2 regions of the Martelella lutilitoris genome follow, and region 2 is predicted to be linked to the other one. Evidence: predicted binding sites of a transcription regulator. Region 2 holds the regulator's gene; the other holds the start of a gene.
What was found. Region 2 encodes PhoB, which activates phosphate uptake and scavenging genes when phosphate is short. Its sites were predicted from a motif close to TGTCATNNANCTGTCAT; they were not measured.
Positions count from the first base shown of each region.

Region 1: a site for PhoB is predicted at 1,974-1,990, ahead of pstS (phosphate ABC transporter substrate-binding protein PstS). Genes of this name have one in related genera too.

Region 1 is NZ_CP066786.1:1,956,334-1,959,948, forward strand. It holds gene pstC (phosphate ABC transporter permease subunit PstC) at 1-665, opposite strand, end outside; gene pstS (phosphate ABC transporter substrate-binding protein PstS) at 804-1,841, opposite strand; gene JET14_RS22730 (threonine/serine exporter family protein) at 2,229-3,569, shown strand.
Region 2 is NZ_CP066786.1:3,764,464-3,768,078, reverse strand. It holds gene pstB (phosphate ABC transporter ATP-binding protein PstB) at 1-475, shown strand, start outside; gene phoU (phosphate signaling complex protein PhoU) at 516-1,229, shown strand; gene phoB (phosphate regulon transcriptional regulator PhoB) at 1,262-1,945, shown strand; gene JET14_RS17915 (orotate phosphoribosyltransferase) at 2,202-2,897, shown strand; gene JET14_RS17910 (carbohydrate kinase family protein) at 2,981-3,615, shown strand, end outside.

The sequences.
Region 1 (3,615 bases), 1.8 Mb from region 2:
ATCGCTTCCCACTTGGTCGTGCCCATGCCGTATGCGGCTTCCTGCACCTTCAGCGGAATGGCCTTGAAGGCGTCCTGCGAGATTGCGGCGACCGTCGGCAGGATCATGATCGAAAGAACGATCATTGCCGGAAACATGCCGGGGCCGGCAAGCGAGGTGGAGAAGAACGGGACGAAGCCCAACGTATCATGCAGCCAGCGGGCGATCGGCCGGATGGCCGGAATGAGGACGTAGATGCCCCAGAGGCCGTAGACGACCGACGGGATCGCGGCGAGCATTTCGACGATCAGGCGGAAGATCCAGGCAAGACGGGCGTTCAGGAAACCCTGGGTCAGGAAGATCGCGACCGCAATGCCGAGGCCGCCGCCGAAAAGCAGCGCCAGAAGCGAGGAATAGAGCGTGCCCCAGATTTCGGCGAGAATACCGTAATCGTTCGTATTCGCGTTCCATTCAACAGTCGTCAGAAAGGAAAGACCGTATTCACGCATCGCCGGAGCGGCCTGCGAGCCGATCTTGTAGAAAATGTAGATCAGCAGGATGATCGTGATCAGGCCTGCGAAGAATGTCAGAAAGCGAAAGGACTTGTCGTAACCGTATTCGAAAGCGGTCGGTGGTCGCGAAACACTGCCATCGCGTGGCATAACGGTTTTCGGCTTGTCGGCCATCAGGGGGCTCCTGGTAACGGCGATCGGGACGAGTATCGCGATCTGACTGGAAAGAGCATAAATGTCTGCGTGTATTCTTTTCCACGAAAGCCGGGGCGCAACATGTTACGCCCCGGCAAAATCTTGAATTGGCCGAAATCAGCCGCCGATTTCTTCCATCGACTTCTTGTTGATTTCGATGATGTTTTCCGGCAGCGGGATGTAACCCAGCTTGTCGGCCATCGTCTGGCCGGTGGTCAGGCCGTAGTTGATCATTTCCTTGAGCGCTGCGACGGTGTCGGCATCCTGGCCGGACTTGTAGAACAGCATCCAGGTGAAGGTGGCGATCGGGTAGGCTTCTTCGCCCTTCGGATCGACGATGAAGGCGACGTTGTTTTCGTCGAGTTCAGCCGAGGCGAGAGCGGCGCTGCCGGCTTCCGGACCGGCCTTCACGAAGTTGCCGGCCTGATTCTCAAGCAGGGCATAAGGCGTGTTGGTCTGCTGGGCATAGCCATACTCGATGTAGCCGATCGCGCCGGGGGTCTGCTTGACCGTGGCGGTGATGCCCTGGTTGCCCGGAGCGGCAACGAAGTTCGAAGCCTTCGGCCACGGAACAGTCTTGCCGCCGCCGACAGTGCTTTCGAATTCCTTGGAGATGGCTGCAAGGTGATTGGTGAAGTTGAAGCTGGTGCCCGAGCTGTCGGAGCGAACGACAACCGTGATGTTTTCGTCGGGAAGGTCGACGCCTTCGTTCGCGGCGGCGATGGCTTCGTCGTTCCACTTGGTGATTTCACCGAGGAAGATCTTCGGGTAAACGTCGCGCGGCAGCTTCAGTTCGGAAACGCCGTCGAGGTTGTAGGCAAGAACAACTTCGCCGGCCGTCATCGGCAGAAGAACGACGCCGCCGTCAACCTTGGCCATTTCCTCGTCGTTCATGGCAGCGTCGGAGGCTGCGAAGTCGACTACGCGGTTGGTGAAGTCTTCGATACCGCCGCCGGAGCCCTTGGCCTGGTAGTTGACTTCAATACCGGTCTTCTGGCCAAAATCCTTAAACCAGGCCGAGTAGAGCGGGAAGGGGAAAGAGGCGCCGGAGCCCGTCAGCGAGGTGTCTGCAGCCTGAGCGACAGTGCCGCTTACGACCATAGCGGCGGCAACGGCAGCAACCTTAGCGCCCTTGGTAAAAATTCCGATTTTCATCAGATAGCCCTTTTGAGGTTTGGTTGAAAACGGAAGTCGTATAACAACGAAATATAGGCAAGCATAGCATGTTGTAAAAAATTCATAAACCGGGAAAAACCCGTGTTTCCTTTTAAAAAACCGTCACACAACTGTCGTAAAACTGTCATAAATGGGATCGACTTGCGCTAGTACTTGCGATTTCTGCGCAGCTCCGTCATCCTCGGCTGACCCTGTTTTCACTTCTTTGCATTTTGGCTAGGATCAGGAGGCAGCCTGCGCGGCCGGCTTGACATAGAGCAAGGCGAATGCGTGCGCTGCGTCTAGTTTCGCCGCCGGCCTGCCGACGAGGCGAAGCCCGCAACTTGATCCCCGTTCCCAAACGCCGCATGCGCGACAGGAGAGGCAATGACTGAAACAGGCTCACCGGCCGACGAGATCCGCGAAGGCGCGCATGACGATGGGGTTGCGGAGCTTCTGTTCCGGCAGAGAACGCTGGAAAAGACTGCCCTCGTCGCGCTGGAGGCCGGGCGCATCCTGATGGAGACCGGGGCGAAGTCCGCCGTCGTGCGCGAGGGCGTCAAGAAGGTGGCGCTTGGCCTCGGCGTCAAGAGCGCCGATATCCGCGTCGGTTTCGCCTCGATCTCGACGACGGTCGGCGACGGCGTCTGCTCGTCGACGCACATGATCGGGGTCGGCCATCACGGCGTCAACATGCGCATCAACCACCGGGTTCGCGAAATCTGCGCCGAAACGGGCAGGGGCGGGCTGACGGCTGATGCGGTGGAGAAGAAGCTGGCCGCAGCGACCACGTCCACGCCGAAGCATCACAAGCTGCTGAACGTCTTTGCCGCCGGGCTGGCCTGCGCCGCATTCGGAAGGCTGCTGGGCGCCGATGCGCCGGCCTTCGTCACGACGCTGATCGCCAGCATGATCGGCCAGTACATCCGGCTGATGCTGCTGGAGCGGCATTACAATGCCTTCGTCGTCACCGCCACGGTCGCCTTTGCCGCCGCCGTGCTGTCCGGTATCGGCGCCATGGCCATGGGCAGCGCCATGATCGACACCTCGATGAGCGCCGCCGTGCTGATGCTGGTGCCGGGCGTGCCGTCGATGAACGCGCAGACGGACATCATGGAGGGCTTTCCGACGCTCGGCAGCGCCCGCTTCGTCACCGTGGCGATGATCCTCGTCTTTATTACATTGGGCGTCGGCGCGGCGCATATCGTGCTGGGCGGCGGTCTGCAGGATGCGGTGAAATCGGCGCCCAACATCGCCCACCACGCCTTTTTCGGGGCGGTTGCCGCTGCCGGGTTCGGCGTGCTGTTCAATTTCGGCTACCGCAATCTCGGCTGGGCCGCGCTGGCCGGCGCGCTGGCTCTGGCGGTGAGAACCTATTGCATGCTGCACGGCTGGCCGCTGGAAGCCGCATCCTTTGCCGCAGCCGTGGCCGTCGCGCTGGTCGTGGAGCTCTCCTACAACACGCCCTTTCCGGTCCGCCGCGTCGGCAATGCCATCGCCGTTGCCGGCTGCATTCCCATGGTGCCGGGCAGCGCTGCCGCCCAATGGATCATCGGTCTTCTGGAAATCACCGTCCAGCCGCTCGAGAAATCCGACATGATGCTGGCGGCGACCACCAGCGCCGGTCTGCAGGTGATCTTCACCGTCGGCGCGATCGGCGCGGGCCTCACCATGGTTTCCTCCACCTTCCGTCGGCCGGAGTTCCCGACCCGCGACCACGAGGACTGACGATCAACTTCAGGTGGATTCCGCGGCGCAAAGGCTCTATGGATTT
Region 2 (3,615 bases):
TCCTTTCCCGAAGTCGATCTACGAGAATGTCGCCTACGGGCCGCGCATCCACGGGCTGGCCCGCCATCGCGGCGAATTCGACCAGATCGTCGAGACCAGCCTGATCAAGGCGGGCCTGTTCAACGAGGTGAAGGACCGGCTTCACGAGCCGGGCACCAGCCTTTCCGGCGGCCAGCAGCAGCGGCTGTGCATCGCCCGCGCCATTGCCGTCAATCCCGAGGTGATCCTCATGGATGAGCCCTGCTCGGCGCTCGATCCGATCGCGACCGCACGCGTCGAGGAATTGATCTCGGAGCTGAAAGAGAACTACACGATCGTGATGGTGACCCATTCCATGCAGCAGGCCGCGCGCGTTTCCGAACGCACGGCCATGTTCCATCTCGGCCATATGGTCGAGGAGAATGACACCGACACAATTTTCACCAATCCCGCGGACCAACGCACCCAGGATTACATCATGGGACGTTTCGGCTGAGGGGCGGTTGCCGCACGCTCACGCCAAGGAAGGAACAGACATGGCTCCCTCGCATATTCTGACGGCATTCGATGACGAGCTGAAATATCTCCAGCGCCGCATTTCCGAAATGGGCGGCCTGGCGGAGGAGATGGTAAGCGAGTCGGTTTCGGCACTCGTCAACACCGATACCGAGCTTGCCGAAAAGGTGATCAAGGACGATCTTGTGCTGGACGAGGCGGAGCGCGAGATCGGCGAAAAGGCGGTCGTCATCATCGCAAGGCGCCAGCCGGTGGCAGCGGACCTGCGCGAAATCATGGGCGCTATCCGTATCGCCTCCGATCTCGAGCGCGTCGGCGACATGGCCAAGAACACCGCCAAACGCGTGATCTCGGTGCAGGGCTCCGGGGTGCCGCGCAAACTTGCCCACGGCATTGAGCATCTGTCGGAACTGGCGCTCCTGCAATTGAAGGAAGTGCTCGACGCCTACACATCGCGCCAGGCCGACAAGGCGAGCTCCATCCGCGAGCGCGACGACGAGATCGACGCGATCTACACCTCGCTGTTTCGCGAGCTCCTGACCTACATGATGGAGGATCCGCGCAACATCACCTCGTGCACCCATCTTCTGTTCTGCGCCAAGAATATCGAGCGCATCGGCGACCACGCCACCAATATCGCAGAAATGATCTACTACATCGCCACCGGCTCCCAGCCGCAGGGAGAGCGTCCGAAGGACGACAATTCCCCGGCCGTCGGTTCCGATGATCTTTAGAAGCCGTTTGAGACAAGGGAGACATACGTCCTATGGTTCCGAAAATCGCAGTTGTTGAAGACGAGGAAGCGCTCAGCGTTCTGCTGCGTTACAATCTCGAATCCGAGGGGTATGAGGTCGAAACCATCATGCGCGGCGACGAGGCCGAAATCCGGCTACAGGAGCGGGTGCCCGACCTGCTTCTGCTCGACTGGATGCTGCCCGGCGTTTCCGGCATCGAGCTTTGCCGCCGCCTGAGAATGCGGCCGGAGACCGAACGCCTGCCGATCATCATGCTGACGGCGCGCGGCGAGGAGAGCGAGCGGGTGCGGGGCCTGGCGATCGGCGCCGATGATTATGTCGTCAAGCCGTTCTCCACTCCGGAGCTGATGGCGCGGGTGAAGGCCATCTTGAGGCGCGCGCGCCCGGAAGTGCTCTCCAGCGTGCTGAAATGCGGCGATATCGAACTTGACCGCGAGACCCACCGGGTGCACCGCAAGGCGCGCGAAGTCCGCCTCGGCCCGACCGAGTTCAGGCTTCTCGAATTCCTGATGACATCGCCCGGCCGGGTGTTTTCACGCGCGCAACTGCTCGACGGCGTATGGGGCCATGACATCTATGTGGACGAGCGTACCGTCGACGTGCATGTCGGTCGACTGAGGAAGGCGCTCAATTTCTCGCAAATGCCGGATGTGATCCGCACCGTGCGCGGCGCGGGCTATTCGATGGAAGTCTAGCTGCGTCAACGAAACAGCCGAAAAGATTTTCTAAACGATTTAATATCCGTCATTGCGGGCGTAACCGGTTGCGCTATGCTGTCCCGGTCAGCCGTTCGGCTCTGTTGAAACAGCCCTGCGGCGATTGATTTTTCACGCCCGATTGTCCAATTGGACATCGGGCGGCCGTCAGCGGAGTTTCGCGCCGGCAAGAGGGCTTTTCAGGGATGCCGCCTCCCCGCATCCCGAAAAGCCGCAGCACAAGAGGATTGTTGAGATGAGCAGAGCAAGTTTCGCGGAGCCCGCGGTGATGGGCGATCTGATGGCGCGCATGCTGTGGGAAATCGGCGCCGTTCACTTTTCGCCGGACGAGCCCTACAAGCTTGCCTCCGGCCTGGTCAGCCCCGTCTATATCGACTGCCGGCAGCTGATTTCCTATCCGCGCATCCGCTCCACGCTGATGGACTTTGCCGCCGCCCGGGTGCTTGCCGATGCGGGCTTCGAGAAATTCGATTGCGTGGCGGGCGGCGAGACGGCCGGCATTCCCTTCGCCGCCTTCCTGGCCGACCGGCTGGAACTGCCGATGATCTATGTGCGCAAGAAGCCGAAGGGCTACGGCAAGAACGCGCAGATCGAAGGCCACCTGCCGAAGGGCGCACGGGTTCTGGTGATCGAGGACCTGACGACGGCCGGCGGTTCCATGTTCAACTTCATCAATGCCATCCGCGCAGCCGGCGGCGTGGTGGAACACGGCATGGCATTGTTCTATTATGGGATTTTCGGCGAGGCGGAGAGACGTTTCCGCGAAGGCGGCGTTGCCCTTCATTATATCGCCACCTGGAAGGACGTGCTTGCTGTGGCGCGCAAGGACGGGCTCGCCGATCAGGCGACCCTCGATGCCGTCGGCGCCTTCCTCGACCATCCGATGGACTGGTCGCGGGCGCGCGGCGGGCTTGAGGAACTGATCGTCTGAGGGGAGGGGACGCCCGCCTCGGTTGGCGGGCGAACTGCCGCGACCCGGCGCACGGACGCCTTACAGAAATTGGGAGAAGATGAATGATTTTATGCTGCGGGGAAGCCCTGATCGACATGCTGCCGCGCGAGACGGACAGGGGCGAGCCTGCCTTTGCCCCTTACGCGGGCGGCGCGGTCTGCAACACGGCGGTCGCGCTTGCGCGGCTCGGACGCAAGACGGGCTTTTTCTCCGGCATTTCGTCCGACCTGATGGGCGATATCATCCGCGAAAAGCTTGATGCGTCGAAGGTCGATCACAGTTATGTCGCCATTTCCGACCGCCCGACGACGCTCGCCTTCGTCAAGCTGGTCAACGGCTCGGCAAGTTACGCTTTCTACGACGAGAACACGGCGGGGCGGATGATCACCGAGGACGATCTGCCCGAGATCGGCGCTGATTGTTCGGCGATGCACTTCGGCGCGATCAGCCTCATCCCCGAGCCCTGCGGCTCCACCTATGAGGCGCTCCTGATGCGCGAAGCGGACAAGCGCGTGATCTCGCTCGACCCCAATATCCGCCCGACCTTCATCACCGATCCCGACAGCCACCGGGCGCGGATCGAACGGATGGCGGCAAAGTCGGATATCGTCAAGTTCTCCGACGAGGATCTCGACTGGTTCGACCTTGAGGGCTCGCTTGACGACAAGGCGCGTCACTGGATTGCGGCCGGGGCGAG